3 regions of the Pseudomonas sp. AK181 genome follow, and region 1 is predicted to be linked to each of the others. Evidence: predicted binding sites of a transcription regulator. Region 1 holds the regulator's gene; each other region holds the start of a gene.
The links. The regulator FliA, encoded in region 1, starts transcription of late flagellar genes. The targets are predictions, from matches to a motif close to CTAAAGTTTNNNNNNNNNNNGCCGNTAA.
Positions count from the first base shown of each region.

Region 1 (5,879 bases):
GGTAAGGTGATCCAGGCGTTCGGTGAGGTGGTGATCGGCGGTAACTACGTGGTCGGTATCGTGGTGTTCGCGATCTTGATGATCATCAACTTCGTGGTGGTGACCAAGGGCGCCGGGCGGATTTCCGAGGTGAGCGCGCGGTTTACCCTCGACGCCATGCCCGGCAAGCAGATGGCCATCGACGCCGACCTCAACGCCGGCCTGATCGACCAGGGCCAGGCCAAGGCCCGCCGGGCCGAAGTCGCCCAGGAAGCCGAGTTCTACGGTTCCATGGACGGTGCCAGTAAGTTTGTGCGCGGCGACGCCATCGCCGGCCTGTTGATCCTGTTCATCAACCTGATCGGCGGCGTGGCCGTCGGTATGTTCCAGCACGGCATGACGTTCGGCGACGCCGGCAAGGTGTACGCCTTGCTGACCATCGGTGACGGTTTAGTGGCGCAATTGCCATCACTGTTGTTATCTACAGCGGCGGCCATCATGGTCACCCGTGCTTCGGGCTCCGAAGACATGGGCAAGCAGATCAGCCGGCAGATGTTCGCTTCGCCCAAGGCACTGGCCGTGGCGGCGGGCATCATGGCGATCATGGGCATCGTGCCGGGCATGCCGCACTTCTCGTTCTTGAGCATGGCGGCCCTGGCGGGTGGCGCGGCCTACCTGTTCTGGAAAAAACAGAACCAGGTCAAGGTCCAGGCCGAGCAGGAGATTGCCCGTCAGCAGGATCTGCTGCCATCCCCGGCCCGCGCCCAGGAAACCAAGGAGCTGGGCTGGGACGACGTCACGCCCATCGACATGATCGGCCTGGAAGTCGGCTACCGCCTGATCCCACTGGTCGACCGCAACCAGGGTGGGCAACTGCTGGCGCGGATCAAGGGCGTGCGCAAGAAGCTGTCCCAGGACTTGGGCTTCCTGATGCCCACCGTGCATATTCGCGACAACCTCGACCTGGCCCCCAGCGCCTATCGCCTGACGCTGATGGGGGTGATCCTGGCCGAAGCCGAGATCTACCCGGATCGCGAACTGGCGATCAACCCGGGCCAAGTGTTCGGTACGCTCAACGGCATTACCGCCAAAGATCCGGCTTTCGGCCTGGAAGCGGTGTGGATCGAAGTGAGCCAGCGCAGCCAGGCGCAGTCCCTGGGTTACACCGTGGTGGATGCCAGCACCGTGGTCGCCACGCACCTCAACCAGATTCTCTACAAGCACTCCCACGAGCTGATCGGCCATGAGGAAGTCCAGCAATTGATGGGCTTGCTGGCCAAATCGTCGCCAAAGCTGGCCGAAGAACTGGTGCCGGGTGTGCTGTCGTTGTCGCAGTTGCTCAAGGTGTTGCAAGCGCTGTTGGCCGAACAGGTGCCTGTGCGCGACATTCGCAGCATTGCCGAGGCCATCGCCAACAATGCCGCCAAGAGTCAAGATACTGCCGCTCTGGTGGCGGCGGTGCGTGTCGGCGTGTCCCGTGCAATCGTGCAAAGCATTGTAGGCACTGAGTCCGAGCTGCCTGTGATCACCCTGGAACCCAGGTTGGAACAAATATTGCTCAATAGTATTCAGAAGGCAGGGCAAGGCCAGGAAGAGGGCGTTTTACTGGAGCCAAGCATGGCTGAAAAGCTGCAGCGTTCGTTGATCGACGCCGCACAGCGCCAGGAAATGCAAGGCAACCCGGTGATCCTGCTGGTGGCCGGCCCGGTTCGCGCGATGTTGTCGCGGTTTGGACGCCTGGCTGTACCGAATTTGCACGTGTTGGCTTACCAGGAAATTCCTGACAATAAGCAAGTGACTATCGTCGCGACAGTTGGGCCCAATGGCTGAGGTAGTGGGTTATGCAAGTTAAGCGTTTTTTCGCCGCCGATATGCGTCAGGCCATGAAATTGGTCCGCGATGAGCTGGGCGCCGATGCCGCGATTATCGGTAACCGTCGGATTGCCGGCGGTGTTGAGCTGACGGCTGCCCTGGATTACACGCCTCAGGCGCTGGCCCCGCGCGTGCCGAACATGGAACTCGAAGACGAGCTGCGCAAGACCGCCTCGCGCATTGTGTCGGCCCAGGCTGAACTGAGCATGCGTGGCGACAGCGATGCCAGCACCAATCGCCAGTTGTTTGCCGGCCTGCCGCTGACCGCCGCCGAGCCGCTGGTTGAGCCCACGTTCGTCGAACCGCCGCGTCCTGCAGCGCCTGCCCCGGCGGCCGCAGTTGACCAGCGCGTGATCGACTCGATGCGTTTTGAACTCAACGGCCTGCGTGAATTGCTCGAAGTGCAGCTCGGCTCGCTGGCCTGGACCCAACTGCAAGGCAGCAAGCCGCAGCAAGCCAACCTGTGGCGTCGCCTGCAACGCATCGGCCTGTCCGGCCCGTTGTCCCGCGACCTGCTGGCCTTGACCGCTGAAGTCGAAGAGCCCCGCCAGGCCTGGCGCATGTTGCTGGCGCATCTGGCGCGCATGATCGCCACGCCGGAAATCGAACCTCTGGAAGAGGGCGGTGTGATCGCCATGGTCGGCCCCGCCGGCATGGGCAAGACCACCACCCTGGCCAAGCTGGCCGCCCGTTATGTGCTGAAGTATGGCGCGCAGAATATCGCGCTGGTGAGCATGGACAGCTACCGCATCGGCGCCCAGGAGCAGCTCAAGACCCTGGGCCGCATCCTCAACGTGCCGGTGACCCATGTCGACCCGGGCCAGTCCCTGGCCAATGCCCTCGAGCCGTTGCTGCGCAAGCGCGTGGTGCTGATCGACACCGCCGGCCTGCAAGCCAGCGACCCGGCGCTGCGCATGCAGCTCGAAAGCCTGGCCGGGCGTGGCATCAAGTCGAAAAATTACCTGGTGCTTGCAACCACCAGCCAGAAACAGGTTCTTACCGCTGCCTATCACAGCTACAAGCGTTGCGGCCTGGCCGGCTGCATCCTCACCAAGCTCGACGAAACCGCGAGCCTGGGCGAGGTATTGAGCCTGGCCATCAGCCATGAATTACCGGTTGCCTACCTCACCGACGGGCCGCGGATCCCGGATGATCTGCATCTGCCGCGCCGTCATCAGTTGGTCAGCCGTGCCGTGAGTGTGCAAATGCAAGACGAGCCTAGCGAGGAAGCGATGGCCGATATGTTCGCCGACCTTTACCACCACCCGGCTAAACGGGTGGGTTGAGGCAGGATGAACACCGTGAAATGTACCTACATCGATGGTCTGCAAGCGATTCACGCGGCCAAGCCATGTAGCCTGCGTCTAAGCAAGACAAGGTAAAGAAATAAAATGGGCAGCATGCATCCCGTACAGGTGATCGCGGTGACCGGCGGCAAAGGTGGCGTCGGGAAAACTAACGTGTCAGTGAATTTGTCCCTGGCCCTGGCAGAGCTTGGCCGTCGCGTCATGCTGCTGGATGCTGACCTGGGCTTGGCGAACGTGGACGTTCTGCTGGGGCTGACACCCAAACATACCCTGGCCGATGTGATCGAGGGCCGCTGTGAGCTGCGCGATGTGCTGCTCCAGGGCCCCGGAGGCATTCGCATCGTGCCGGCGGCCTCGGGCACCCAGAGCATGGTGCACCTGAGCCCCGCGCAGCATGCCGGGTTGATCCAGGCGTTCAGCGACATCGGCGACAACCTCGACGTGCTGGTGATCGACACCGCCGCCGGCATCGGCGAATCCGTGGTCAGCTTTGTGCGCGCCGCGCAAGAAGTGCTGCTGGTGGTGTGCGACGAGCCCACCTCGATCACCGATGCCTACGCACTGATCAAACTGCTTAACCGTGACTACGGCATGAACCGCTTTCGCGTGCTGGCCAACATGGCCCAGAGCCCGCAGGAAGGGCGCAACCTGTTCGCCAAGTTGACCAAGGTCACGGATCGCTTCCTCGATGTGGCTTTACAATACGTCGGCGCAGTTCCCTATGACGAGTGTGTGCGCAAGGCCGTGCAAAAGCAGCGTGCGGTCTATGAAGCGTTCCCTCGTTCGAAATGCGCACTGGCGTTCAAGGCCATTGCCCAGAAGGTCGATACCTGGCCGTTGCCCGCCAACCCGCGGGGGCATCTGGAGTTTTTCGTCGAGCGTTTGGTGCATCAGACGAGCGCAGGACCGGTGCTATGACATCCAGCGGCTACAACCTTTACAAAAAGTCGGCACGTGACAGCCAGGGCGAATTGATCGAGCGCTACGCGCCGCTGGTCAAACGCATTGCCTATCACCTGTTGGCGCGCCTGCCCGCGAGTGTGCAGGTTGAAGACTTGATCCAGGCCGGCATGATCGGCCTGCTCGAAGTCTCGACCAAATACGACGCCAGCAAGGGTGCCAGTTTCGAAACGTATGCGGGTATCCGTATCCGTGGCGCGATGCTCGATGAAGTGCGTAAAGGCGATTGGGCGCCGCGTTCGGTACACCGCAATACGCGCATGGTCAGTGATGCAATTCGTGCAATTGAAGCAAAAACCGGTCGTGACGCTAAAGATCATGAAGTTGCGGCCGAACTCCAATTGAGTCTCGACGATTACTACGGGATTTTGAACGATACCTTGGGCAGCCGCCTGTTCAGTTTCGACGACCTTTTACAGGACGGCGAACACGAAGGGCTGCACGAGGACGGCGCGAGCGCGCATACGGAGCCGTCACGCGACCTGGAAGACGAACGTTTCCAGGGCGCGTTGGCCGATGCAATCGCCAACTTGCCGGAGCGTGAGCGGCTGGTGCTGGCGCTGTACTACGACGAAGAGCTGAACCTCAAGGAAATCGGTGAGGTCCTGGGGGTCAGCGAATCGCGTGTCAGCCAGTTGCATAGCCAGTGCGCAGCCCGCTTGCGGGGGCGATTGGCCGAGTGGCGCGCGCGCTGACAGGCAGTGTGGGGACACTGCAGACGCTACCGTGAAACCGCAGGGTTTTGCGGGTGAGTACCGTGGTGCCCTGGGCAGTCCTTTTTGTGTAACGCCTGTTGATTGAAATGGCGCGTCCAGGTGCTGGGCGCGTTTAAGACTGCTTGGAGGTCGAATTGGACAAGAACATGAAAATCCTCATCGTTGATGACTTCTCAACGATGCGGCGGATCATTAAAAACCTGTTGCGTGACCTTGGGTTCACCAACACGGTCGAGGCGGATGACGGCCTGACGGCCATTCCGATTCTCAACAGCGGGAGCATCGACTTTCTGGTGACCGACTGGAACATGCCGGGCATGACTGGTATCGACCTGCTGCGCCACGTGCGCGCCGATGAAAAACTGCGCAGCCTGCCTGTGCTGATGGTGACCGCCGAAGCCAAGCGTGAACAGATCATCGAAGCCGCCCAAGCCGGGGTCAACGGTTACGTGGTCAAGCCATTCACGGCACTGGCCTTGAAAGAGAAGATCGAGAAAATCTTCGAACGCATCCACGGCTAATGCCATCGCGGGGGAGCTATGGAGCATAACGAAACGTCACAGGGCGACTTTGAGTCGACCCTGAAAAAACATGCTCACCAGTTGGTCGACAGCCTGGAAAAAGGCCAGTTCGCCGATGCGGTGCAGTTGATCCATGAGCTTAACCAGACCCGTGACCGCGGCCTGTACCAGGAAGTGGGCAAGCTCACACGCGAACTGCACAGCGCAATCGTCAATTTCCAGATTGACCCGCGCATGCCCCAGGCCGAAGAAATTTCCCAGATCACCGATGCCACCGAGCGCTTGTCCTATGTGGTCAGGCTGACCGAGGCGGCGGCCAACCGCACCATGGACCTGGTGGAAAACGCCACGCCTCTGGTTAATGGCATGGCCACCGAAGCCCAGGCCTTGAGCCAGGACTGGGGCCGCTTCATGCGCCGCGAAGTCGGTGCTGAAGAGTTTCGTGAATTGGCGCGTCGCGTCGACGGGTTCCTGTCGCGCAGCGAACAGGAAAACCGCACGGTGGCCAGCAACCTCAACGACAT
Region 1 is NZ_CP146348.1:4,353,685-4,359,563, reverse strand. Features, by position in the region: gene flhA (flagellar biosynthesis protein FlhA) at 1-1,809, shown strand, start outside; gene flhF (flagellar biosynthesis protein FlhF) at 1,821-3,137, shown strand; gene fleN (flagellar synthesis regulator FleN) at 3,243-4,076, shown strand; gene fliA (RNA polymerase sigma factor FliA) at 4,073-4,813, shown strand; gene V8689_RS19830 (chemotaxis response regulator CheY) at 4,981-5,355, shown strand; gene V8689_RS19825 (protein phosphatase CheZ) at 5,374-5,879, shown strand, end outside.

Region 2 (5,879 bases), 1.4 Mb from region 1:
TGGCAGGTTTTCTGGCCGCCCACCCGTTGGTGCAGTTGGACATGACCCTGGTGAACCGCCGCGTCGACCTGGTAGCCGAGGGCATTGACGTGGCACTGCGCGTGCGCGAACACGGCGATGAGGACCCGTTGCTGGTGACCAAACGCCTGCGCCGGGCGCACACCGTGCTGGTAGCCAGCCCCGCGTTCATGCGTGATCGGCAGGTCGAAACCCTGGAAGACCTCAAGCAACTGCCCATCCTCGGCGCACTTGAGGCAGACCGAATGGTGCACCAACGCATCATCGACCCCCAGGGCAATACCCATGAGCTGGTGATGGAGGCGCGCCTGGGCATCGAGGACTTTATCGTGCGCAAGGCCAGCGCCATCATGGGCGTGGGCTTTACGATACTGCCGATGATGTACTGCGAAGAAGAACTGGCCAGCGGCCGGCTGGTGCAACTGCTGCCGCAATGGTCATTGCCGGGCGGCTGGCTGCAGGCGGTGTACCCGCATCGGCGCGGTGTGCTGCCGGCTATCCGGGCCTGGATCGACTATCTGGAAGAAGGCTTCAAAGGCTGTGGAGATCGGCTGTTATGAGCATGACAGAAGAACAAGTCGCGCGTTTCTGCCTGAGCCTGCCAGGCGCACGGGAAGACTATAAATGGGGCGGCGTGCGGGTGTTTTCGATTGCCGGCAACAAGATGTTCGCCTTGCAGAACCTGCGCGGTGAATCGCTGGCCTTCAAGGTCGACAAAGAACTGTTCCTGGGCCACGTCGACCGGCCGGGCATTCACCCGGCGCCTTACCTGGCCAGGGCCCAGTGGGTCATCATGAACACGCCCTACCCTTTGGGCGCTGAGGAACTGCGCGGCTTGTTGCAGCGCTCCCACCAGTTGGTGGTGAGCAAGCTGCCCAAGCGCACGCAGATTGGCTTACGGCTAGAGGATTGACAGCAAGGTGCCGCCGAGGAACAACTGGTCCAGCCAGAACACCTGGTGCAACAGCACAATCACCCAGAACAGCACCTGGTAAGACACCTTGCGCGTCTTGTGCCGGAACACCTGCTGGGCGATCAACGCCCCCGGCCAACCGCCCGCTAACTCCACCGCATGCAGGATGTTTTCCGGGGTGCGCCAGCCTTCGGTCTGGGCCTTGCGCTTATCGCTCCAGTACAGGAAGAACGCCACCACGCTGACCACGCCGTAGGCCATCAACGGGATGACCGTTTCGCCGCGATACCACAGCAAGGCCGAGCCCAGCAGCGGCGCGGCACACAGCAGCACAAAAAGCAGCGCCTTCAGGCGTGGGTGCTGGATGCTCATGGCTTGACCGCAGTCCAGTCGATCCAGCCGAATTGCCAGGTCGCCAGGATCACCAGGCCAAAGGCAATCCGGTACCAGGCAAACGCCGCGTAGCTGTGGCTGGCGATGAACTTGAGCAGGGCCTTGACCGCAATCATCGCGAAGATGAACGAGGTGACAAAGCCAATGGCGAACACCGGCAAGTCCGCGGGCTGGAACAGGTCACGGTACTTATAGCCCGAGTACACCGCTGCACCAACCATGGTCGGCATCGCCAGGAAGAACGAGAACTCGGTGGCGGTCTTGCGTGACAGGCCGAACAACAGGCCGCCGATGATCGTCGCACCAGAACGCGAGGTGCCCGGGATCATGGCCAGGCACTGGGCCAGGCCGACCTTCAGGGCGTCTTTCCAGGTGATGTCATCGACGGTCTCAGCCCGCACCGCATGTTGGCGGCGTTCAGCCCACAACATGATCACGCCGCCCACCACCAGCGCCGTGGCCACGGTGATCGGGTTGAACAGGTAGTGCTTGATCAGGTCGGCGAAGATCACCCCAAGTACCACTGCCGGCAATACGGCAATGATCAGGTTGACCGTGAAACGCCGGGCTTTGGGCTGGGTCGGCAGGCCGATGACCACGTCAAAGATCTTGCGCCGAAACTCCCAGACTACCGCCAGGATCGCGCCCAGCTGGATGATGATATTGAAGGCTTCGAAACGCTCGCCGCCAAAATTGATCAGGTCGGCGACGATGATCTGGTGGCCGGTGCTGGAGATCGGCAAGAACTCCGTAAGCCCCTCGACGATGCCGAGAATCAATGCCTGTATGGCGGTCCAAAAATCCATGCTGTCTCCAAAGGTCATGCACGGGGCATGCCTCTTAGTCTTTTTTAAGTTCACTGACGACGAGCGCACACAAGCGCCCGCGGTTGATTCTCAACGCCGGTCTGCAAAAATTCCGTGAAAAATCAGGCAGTACTCAGGTTTTCCGATTCCGGGCCGAAAGCCTATCAGACACGCCGGAAATCTCGAAGCAGCACCACAATTATAAAGAGCAGGGAGTGACAGGACGATGAACAGTTTGCGCAGCATGTCGATCAGCCGCCGCCTTTGGCTGATCCTGATAGTCGCCGTGTTGATGCTGCTGGCCTTGGGGCTGTTGATGCTCAACCAGATCCACGGCGACCTCTACCAGGCCAAGCGCCAGCAGACCCAGCACGTGGTACAGACCGCCAGTGGCGTACTCAGCTATTACCAGAACCTGGAAAAAACCGGCGTACTGACCCGCGACGCCGCGCAACAACAGGCCTTGAGCGCCGTGCGCGGCCTGCGTTATGACCACGACGACTACTTCTGGATCAACGACCTCACCCCCGTGATGATCATGCACGCGGCCAACCCCAAGCTCGACGGCCAGAACCTCTCGGCGATTCGCGACCCGGATGGTTTCGCCGTGTTCAACGAATTCGTGAGCCTGGCCAAGGCCAAGGGCGCCGGCATCGTCAACTACCGCTGGCCAAAGCCCGGCGCCGAAGCGCCGGTAGAGAAAACCTCGTACATCCAACTGTTCGAACCCTGGGGCTGGATCATCGGCTCCGGCGTCTACGTGGACGATGTGCAGGCCGAATTCAGGGGCCAGGTGTGGAAGGCCTCGGCGATTGGCCTGGGCATTGCGTTGATGATGGCCGTGCTGGTGGTGCTGATTGCCCGCAGCATCGTGCAGCCGTTGCAGGCGGCGGTGAATGCCATGGGCAATATCGCCAGCGGCGAAAGCGACCTGACCCACAGCCTCGACACCCACGGCCGTGACGAATTGACGCAACTGGCCCAGCACTTCAATAGCTTCACCGCCAAGCTGCGCCAGGTGGTCGGCCAGTTGCAGGTGTGCGCAAACGCCCTGGGCCAGTCGTCCACCGAGCTGGGCCACAACGCCAGCCAGGCCCACGACCGCAGCCAGCAGCAATCGCAGCAGATGGAACTGGTGGCCACCGCCATCAACGAAGTCACCTACGGCGTGCAAGACGTAGCGAAGAATGCCGAGCACGCCGCCAGCGAAATGCGCGATGCCCAGGCCCAGGCACAACAGGGCCAGGTCAATATCGACGGCAGCTTGCAGCAGATCGACCAGCTCTCCACCACTATCAGCCAGGCTGTTGAGGTGATCCGCACGCTCTCCAGCGAAAGCACGCAGATCGGCGGCGTACTGGAAGTGATCCGCTCCATCGCCGACCAGACCAACCTGCTCGCCCTCAACGCCGCCATCGAAGCCGCCCGCGCCGGTGAGCAAGGCCGTGGGTTTGCGGTGGTCGCCGATGAGGTGCGCCTACTGGCCCAGCGCACGCAGAAATCCACCGCCGAGATCCAGGTGATGATCGAGCGCCTGCAAGGCCACTCGGAAGCGGCGGTCAAGGTGATCAGCGACAGCCACAGCGCCTCGCAACTGACCATCGAACAAGCCGGCCAGGCGGGCGCGAGCCTCACCGCCATCGGCCAGGCGCTGCACAACCTCAACGGCCTGAACGCCTCGATTGCCAGCGCCACCCTGCAACAGGCCCACGTGGTGGAAGACATCAACCAGAACGTCACCCAAGCGGCCGGGCTGTCCCACAGCACCGCGCTGGCGGCGGAACAATCCAGCGTGGCGAGTGCACAGTTGCGTGGCTTGAGTGAACAGCTTGATGGGCTTTTGCGTCAGTTCAAGGTCTGACGCCCCTCAACGGTGGGAGGGCTGCCCTCTCCCACCGCCTAGCGGCCTCACATCCCCAGCCACTGCGGCAGCGCGAGGGAAATGAACGGCAGGTAAGTGACCATGATCAGGAACACCAACAGGATCATCAGCCACGGCATCGCCGCGCGGATGGTCTGCCCCAGGGTCAGCCCCGTCACCGCCGAGGTCACGAACAGGTTCAGCCCCACAGGTGGGTGCACCAGGCCGATCTCCATGTTCACCACCATCACAATGCCCAGGTGAATCGGATCAATACCCAGCTTCATCGCAATCGGGAAAAAGATCGGCGCCAGGATCAGCACAATGGCCGAAGGCTCCATAAAGCTGCCGGCAATCAGCAACACCACGTTGACCATGATCAAAAAGCCAATCGGTGTCAGCCCTTCGGAGATCACCCAAGCAGTAATTTGCTGGGGGATCTGCTCGGTGGTCAGCACGTGGGCAAACAGCATGGCGTTGGCGATGATGAACATCAGCATGATCGACAACCGCCCGGATTCCAGCAGCACTTTGGGGCAGTCGCGCAGCTTCATGTCCTTGTAGACGAACAGCGCGACAAACGCCGAATACACCGCCGCCACCGCCGCCGCTTCGGTCGGGGTGAACATGCCGCTGTAAATGCCGCCGAGGATGATCACCAGCAGCAACAGGCCCCAGAACGCCCGGCGTGCGCAGCTCAGCCACTCACGGAATGTCGCCCGGGGTTGCGCTGGCAGCTTCTTGACGCGGGCGACGATGTAGATCGCAATCATCAACATCAGGCCCAGCAGCAAGCCCGGAATCACCCCGGCCATGAACAACTTGCCCACCGAGGTTTCGGTCGCCGCCGAATACACCACCATCACAATCGACGGCGGAATCAGAATGCCCAAGGTGCCGGCGTTGCAGATGATGCCCGCCCCAAACTCCTTCGGGTAACCGGAACGCACCATGCCCGCCACGGCAATCGAACCCACCGCTGCCACCGTGGCCGGTGACGAGCCGGACAGCGCCGCAAACAGCATGCACGCCAGCACCGCCGCAATCGCAAGGCCACCACGGATATGCCCGACACAGGCGTTGGCAAAGTCGATCAGCCGCTGGGCCACGCCGCCGGTGGTCATGAAGGCGCCGGATAACAGGAAAAACGGAATCGCCAGAAAGGTGTAGGCGTCGCTGGTTTCAAACAGCTTGATCGCCAGGGAACTCACCGAGTCCTGGCTGAACATCAGGATCGACACCGCACCGGACAGCCCCAGGGCAATCGCAATCGGCACGCCCAGAAACATGAACACGAACAACAGCAGAAACAGACAGAGCACGGCCATCAGTGACGCTCCTCATGGCTGCCGGCCAACTTGCTGGCCTCACCGGCCTCGTCGGCCAGCCCCAACCCGACCTGGCGGTGGGTAAAGATGCGATAGAAAATTTCCAGGTAGCGGATCAAGACCAAGGCAAAGCCAATGGGCACGATCACCACGATGGCGCCGACAGTGATGCCGAACTGGTCGAGGTCTTCGGCGCCGATATGCGCGGTCATCACCGCACTCACCCACTTGTAGCTGGCCACCATGAACAGCCCGGCATAGGCCAGGCAGCACAGGCAGGCGAGCATGCCGAGCAGGCGTTGCACCGGGCGCCGGGTGAGCCGCACCAGCGCGTCCACGCCCAGGTGGCCTGCGGTGCGCACGCCGTAAGAAATGCCGAAGAAAATCAACCAGCCGAACATGGCATTGGTCAGCGCCACGCTCCAGGTCATCTCTTGGGCCAAGGTCATGGTGCCGTCGCCTAGGGCATTGAAGAAGGGGCCGCTCCAGGCCCATTTGTCGGCCAGGTCAAAGAACAGGGTGTAGACGTTGTTGAGCATGACGTAGACGAATGTCACCAG
Region 2 is NZ_CP146348.1:2,955,297-2,961,175, reverse strand. Features, by position in the region: gene V8689_RS13680 (LysR substrate-binding domain-containing protein) at 1-578, shown strand, start outside; gene V8689_RS13675 (MmcQ/YjbR family DNA-binding protein) at 575-931, shown strand; gene V8689_RS13670 (DUF1294 domain-containing protein) at 920-1,303, opposite strand; gene V8689_RS13665 (undecaprenyl-diphosphate phosphatase) at 1,300-2,130, opposite strand; gene V8689_RS13660 (methyl-accepting chemotaxis protein) at 2,357-3,991, shown strand; gene dctM (C4-dicarboxylate TRAP transporter large permease protein DctM) at 4,039-5,319, opposite strand; gene V8689_RS13650 (TRAP transporter small permease) at 5,319-5,879, opposite strand, start outside.
Region 2: V8689_RS13660 (methyl-accepting chemotaxis protein) is a predicted target of FliA. The motif match lies at 2,263-2,290, and genes of this name have one in related genera.

Region 3 (5,879 bases), 2.0 Mb from region 1:
CGCCAACAGGTTGGTCTGCTCGGCGATGCCGCGAATTACTTCGAGTACCGAGCCGATCTGTTCGCTGTTGGCGGCCAAGCCTTCTACCTGGGCCATGGCAGTGCTCATGTCGGCGGCGAGCTCGCCAATGTTGACGGTGGTGCGGTCGATAACGGTCAAGCCTTGGCGGGTCGCCTGGTCGGCATCCCGTGCGGCTTGGGCCGCTTGGGCGGCGCTGCGGGCCACGTCCTGGGCGGTGGCGCTCATTTCGTGGGACGCGGTGGCCACCTGATCCACCTGGCGGTACTGCTGCTCCATGCCGGCGCTGGTTTGCGTGGCAATGGCGGCGGACTGGTCGGCGGTGCCGCGGGCATCCTGCACCGAGCGTTTGACCTCGGCAATGATCGGCTGCAGCTTGTCGAGGAAGCGGTTGAACCAGCCGGCCAATTGGCCCAGTTCGTCCTTGTTGGCATAGGCCAGGCGCCGGGTCAGGTCGCCTTCGCCGCTGGCGATATCCTCAAGCATGTGCGCCACGCCAAGGATCGGCCGGGTCACGCTGCGCGCCATCAGCCACACCAGGATCAAACCGACCACCGCGGCCAGCAGGCCCAGGCCCAGTTCCAACAAAGTGCCTTTGGCGTTATCGGCGTCCAGCTGGTTTTTCAGCGCTTCGGCGGGGGCGACCAGGACTTGTTCCGGTACATCCAGCAATACGCCCCAGGCCTTGCCGCCGGGAATCGGTGCAAAAGGCGCCAGTACCTTGAGTTGATGGTCGGTGCGCAGGCTGTGAGTCTGGGTACTGCTGGCCAGGGCACTGATCAACTGCGCGCCGCTGGCCGGGTCGACCTGCTCCAGGCGTTGGCTGAGTTTGCTGGCGTCGGGGCTGTAGCCGGCCAATAAGCCAGTGGCGCTGAGAATGCTGACCTGGGTCTGGCCGTCGTACAGTTTCCCGCTGGCCTGCTGGCTGACCGCCTGCAAGCTGTTGAGGTTGATGTCCACCGACAGCGAGGCGATGACTTTGCCGTTGACCATCAGCGGGAACACGATGCTGGTCATCAGCACGTTCTGGCCGTCGATCACATAAAAATAAGGTTCGATCACACAGGGTTTGAGGGTCGTGCGCGGGCAAGTGAACCAGGCGTTGGCCTTTTCGCCGCTGGGGCCGATGGAGGTGTCGGCCATGTCGCTCTCGGGCAGCGCCATCGAGGTGATTTTCCCCGGCGTCGGTTGCGACCAGTACAGCGCGAAACGGCCTTTGTTATTGCTGCCCAGTTCCGCCTGGTTGGCGAACAGTTCGTCCTTGCCGTCCAGCGCATTGGCTTCGAACACCAGCGACAGGCCGAGCAGGTCGGGGTTGGCTTGCAGGGCGGCCTTGACCTGGCGGGTCAAGTCTTCACGGGTGTCAAAGGCATCGAGAAAGCGCTTCTCGGCCTGCTCGCGCAAAAACAGCACCTGGCGGGAAAAACCGTGGCCGTATTGGTAGGCATCCATGAACTGTTGGCGAATGCCCAGCGCCTGCACTTCACCTTGGGCCTCGATGCGCGACTGGGCGGCTTCGTCGAGCATCTGCATGCTGGACGCCTTGACCTGCTGCGAGCTCTGCGCCATGCGATACAGCGACAGACCCACCAGCAGGGTCACGATCCCCAGCAGGCACAGGCCCGCCAGCAGGGTGATTTTCCATTGAATGGAGAGCTGCCTGAGCGACATCGGGACATCCTTACCTGAAAGCACATAGAGACAGCTTATCGGCGGGCGCCTGCAATTCTTTATCTGTTGAAAAGGAGTTCACTCACCACAGTTTTTGACATGACAGCCCAGCTCCTGCAAAGTGCGCGCCCTCTAATAAGACCTCTTTCAAGCCTGCACGCCGGCAGCTGTTCCCATGGGCCGCGCGCGGGCATGCCTGTCTTTTTTGTTTCTGCTTGAGGTAACCATGATTAACGCAGTCATCGCCGCGGTCGGCACCATGCTGGTACTCAGCCTGTCCCGCGTGCACGTGGTCATCGCCATTATCGTCGGCGCCCTGGTGGGCGGCTTGACCGGTGGCCTGGGTATCGAAGCCACGCTCAAGGCCTTCAACGGCGGGCTGGGCGGCGGCGCAACCGTGGCCTTGTCCTACGCATTGCTCGGGGCTTTCGCCGTGGCGATTGCCAAGTCCGGGCTGGCCCATGCCCTGGCGGACAAAGCCTTGCTGCTGGTGGACCGCCAGGACGCCAGCGGTGGCAACCACGTCAAATGGCTGCTGATCGGCCTGTTGTGGGTGGTGGCGATTGCCTCGCAGAACATCTTGCCGATCCACATTGCGTTTATTCCGCTGCTGGTACCGCCGCTGTTGTATGTGCTGACCAAGCTGCAGCTGGACCGTCGCCTGATCGCCTGCGTGATGACCTTCGGCCTGATCACCCCGTACATGTTTCTGCCGGTGGGCTTTGGCAATATCTTCCTCAATCAGATCCTGCTGGCCAACGTCGCCAAGAGCGGGGTGGATATCAGCGGGGTCAATGTCACCCACGCCATGGGCCTGCCGGCGCTGGGCATGGTGGTGGGCCTGCTGGTGGCGGTGTTGATCAGCTACCGCAAAAAGCGTGTGTACGACCTGAAGAAAATCGAACGGGTCGAGCAAGTGGCAGTGCAGTACAACCCGCTGACCCTGCTGGTGGCCGGCCTGGCGATTGCCTCGGCGTTCATCATCCAGTTGTGGCTGGACTCGATGATCATCGGCGCCCTGGCCGGGTTCCTGATCTTCTCGGTGTCGGGCATCGTGCGCTGGCGCGACACCGATGACCTGTTCACCGAAGGCATGAAGATGATGGCGATGATCGGCTTCATCATGATCGCGTCCTCAGGCTTTGCCGAAGTGCTCAAGGCCACCGGCGACGTGAATTCGCTGGTGCAGGCCTCGGCAGCGTTCATCGGCCATAGCCGAGGCGTCGGCGCGTTGTTGATGCTGCTGGTGGGGTTGTTGGTGACCATGGGCATCGGCTCGTCGTTTTCCACCGTGCCGATCCTCGCGGCGATTTTCGTACCGCTGTGTGTGCAACTGGGCTTCAGCCCGTTGGCCATCGTGTGCATCGTCGGTACCGCCGGAGCCTTGGGCGACGCCGGTTCGCCCGCGTCGGACTCCACCCTCGGGCCCACCTCCGGCCTGAACATCGACGGCCAGCACCACCACATCTGGGACACCGTGGTGCCGACCTTCCTGCACTACAACCTGCCACTGCTGGCGTTCGGCTGGCTGGCTGCGATGACGCTCTGACGAGGTTCCTGTAGGAGCGAGCTTGCTCGCGAAAAGCGTCAACGATAACGCGGGCAACCTGGCACCCCGCAGTGCTCTCAGGTTCTTCGCGAGCAAGCTCGCTCCTACAGAAATTGCTCACATGGCCGTTAACCTCTCAAGTCGCCACTAACAAGAGAGAAAAGCCATGCGTCTGAGTTTGAAGGCCAAAGTCCTGGCCCTTGCTGTCGTGCCGGTGTTGTTGTTTGCCGTGGTCATTAGCCTGACCACCGTGTGGATTCTGCAGGGCCAGGCCCGCAACGAAGTGGATGAAACCCGCCAGCGCCTGCTCAACGACGCCAAAGCCACCCTGCAAGGTTATGTCGAGGTGGCCATGACCACCATCAAGCCGCTCTACGACGCGGCAGCCCCCGGCGACAGTGCGGCGCGGGCGCAGGTGGTCAAGTTGCTGTCCAATACCAGCTACGGCAAAGACGGCTATTTCTTCGGCTACGACTCCGAGACCATCCGCCTGTTCAAGGGCAACAGCCCGGACGGCGTGGGCAAAAGCTTCAAGGACAACCGCGACCCCAACGGCGTCTACGTCAACCGCGACCTGGTCAAGGTCGGCAAGGACGGCACCCACTACCTGCAATACAGCTCGACCCAGCCCGGCCAGACCGAGCTGGTGCCCAAGCTCGGCTATACCGAATACCTGCCCAAGTGGGACATGGTGATCGGCACCTCGGTGAACCTCGATGGCATCGACGCCCAGGTGGCGGTGGTGCAGGCCAAAGTCGAGACACGCATGCAAGGCGTGCTGCTGAGCATCCTCGGCGTCGCCGTGGTGGTGTTGCTGGTGATCGCCGCCGTGGGCATGCTGCTGGCCAATACCATCTTGCGTCCGCTGCACCTGATGAAAGCCAACCTCGATGACATCGCAGCCGGTGAAGGCGACCTGACCCGCCGCCTGGCCATTACCAGCCAGGATGAACTCGGCGACCTGGCCGGTGCATTCAACCGCTTTGTCGATAAAATCCACGGCCTGGTGCGCCAGATCACCGACATGACCGCCCAACTCACCGGGCTGGTGAGCCAGGTGTCCGACCAGGCCCAGCGCTCCGAGCAGGCCATGGAACGCCAGCGCCACGAGACCGACCAGGTGGCCACCGCGATCAACCAGATGTCCTCGGCCGCCCACGAAGTGGCGCGCAGTGCCCAGGGCGCCGCCGTCGCTGCGCAGCAGACCGACGCCGAAGGCCAGGCCGCCAAGCGCGTGGTGGACGGCAGCATCGCGCAGATCCACGCGCTGGTGAACGACATCCGCAGCAGCGGCGTGTCCCTGGACAGCCTGCAGCAGGATGTATCGTCGATTGTCAGCGTGCTCGGCGTGATCCGCTCCATCGCCGAACAAACCAACCTGTTGGCGCTCAACGCGGCCATCGAGGCCGCACGGGCCGGGGAGGCCGGGCGTGGCTTTGCCGTGGTCGCCGATGAAGTGCGTGCCCTGGCCAGCCGCACCCAAACCAGTACCCAGGAAATCCAGGGCATGATCGATCGCCTGCAAAAAGGCACCGAGGCGGCCGTGGACGCGATGCGCCGCTCCAGCGATGCCGGCGACGGCACCTCGGCCCAGGCCAACCAAGCCGGCGCGTCCCTGGACACCATGGCGCAACTGATTGGCACCATTAATTCAATGAACGCCCAGATCGCCAGCGCCGCCGAAGAGCAGACCGCCGTGGCGGAAGAGATCAACCGCAGCGTGCATCAGATTGCCGTAGCGGTAGACAGCGTGGCGGACGAAACCCAGTTGGGTGCTCAGACGTCTCGCAGCCTGGCAGACCTGGGCCAGCGCCTGGGGCAGTTGGTGGGCCAGTTCAGGATCTGATCCATTCAATCCATGGCAGCATAGGTATCTACACAATTTTGGTGCGACGCTGAACCTGTGGCGAGGGAGCTTGCTCCCGTGACGGCCTGACAGCCGACGCTTATCTACCTGACGCCCGCGTTCCAAATGTGTGCGGGCTTGCTCGCGAAAGCGGCCTGGCAGTCAACACAGTTGGATTGTGTACATATCCATTCCTGCGGTAACGGCTACTTGGGGTTCCGCCTGACGGCGGGTCACTTTCGAAAAGCGCGAAAGTAACCAAAGCGCTCTTGCCCCACCACTCGGCACCTCGCTTAGGCTCGGTGTGCCCGTAATCCGCCAGTGATTTGGGGGGCCGCCGCCACGCGCCATCCATGGCGCGGGGCGGCTAAACCGGCATCCCTGCCGGTTTACCCCCCAAATCCCTGTCGAATTCCGGCCAGCGTGGTTTAACGGGGCGCCTAAGATCAACATCAAAAGCAGATCAAGAGCGACTCGCTTCGCATCGTGGTTACCGTCTGCTGCTATAGCCCACAAAGTTGTGTAGATACCGATGCCCATGGCAGGGTTTAAACGTCGCGCATCAGCAGGCCAAAGCGCAGGTCCATCTGCGCCGGAATCGGCACATACACCGTATGCCCGTCCCCCGGCGCCACCTCGATGCCTTCACCCTTGGCGTTGTGCAGGCTTGCCAAGTCAAAGTGAAAATTGCCGGCGGGCGTCATTAACTCCAGGTGGTCGCCCAGCGCAAAGCGATTCTTCACCTTCACCTCGGCCAACGCGCCACGCCGCTCGCCGGTCAGTTCTCCGACAAAC
Region 3 is NZ_CP146348.1:2,305,370-2,311,248, forward strand. Features, by position in the region: gene V8689_RS11060 (methyl-accepting chemotaxis protein) at 1-1,689, opposite strand, end outside; gene V8689_RS11065 (Na+/H+ antiporter family protein) at 1,919-3,238, shown strand; partial or broken gene V8689_RS11070 (cache domain-containing protein) at 3,405-4,178, shown strand; partial or broken gene V8689_RS11075 (methyl-accepting chemotaxis protein) at 4,494-5,084, shown strand; gene yegQ (tRNA 5-hydroxyuridine modification protein YegQ) at 5,633-5,879, opposite strand, start outside.
Region 3: V8689_RS11060 (methyl-accepting chemotaxis protein) is a predicted target of FliA. The motif match lies at 1,725-1,752, and genes of this name have one in related genera.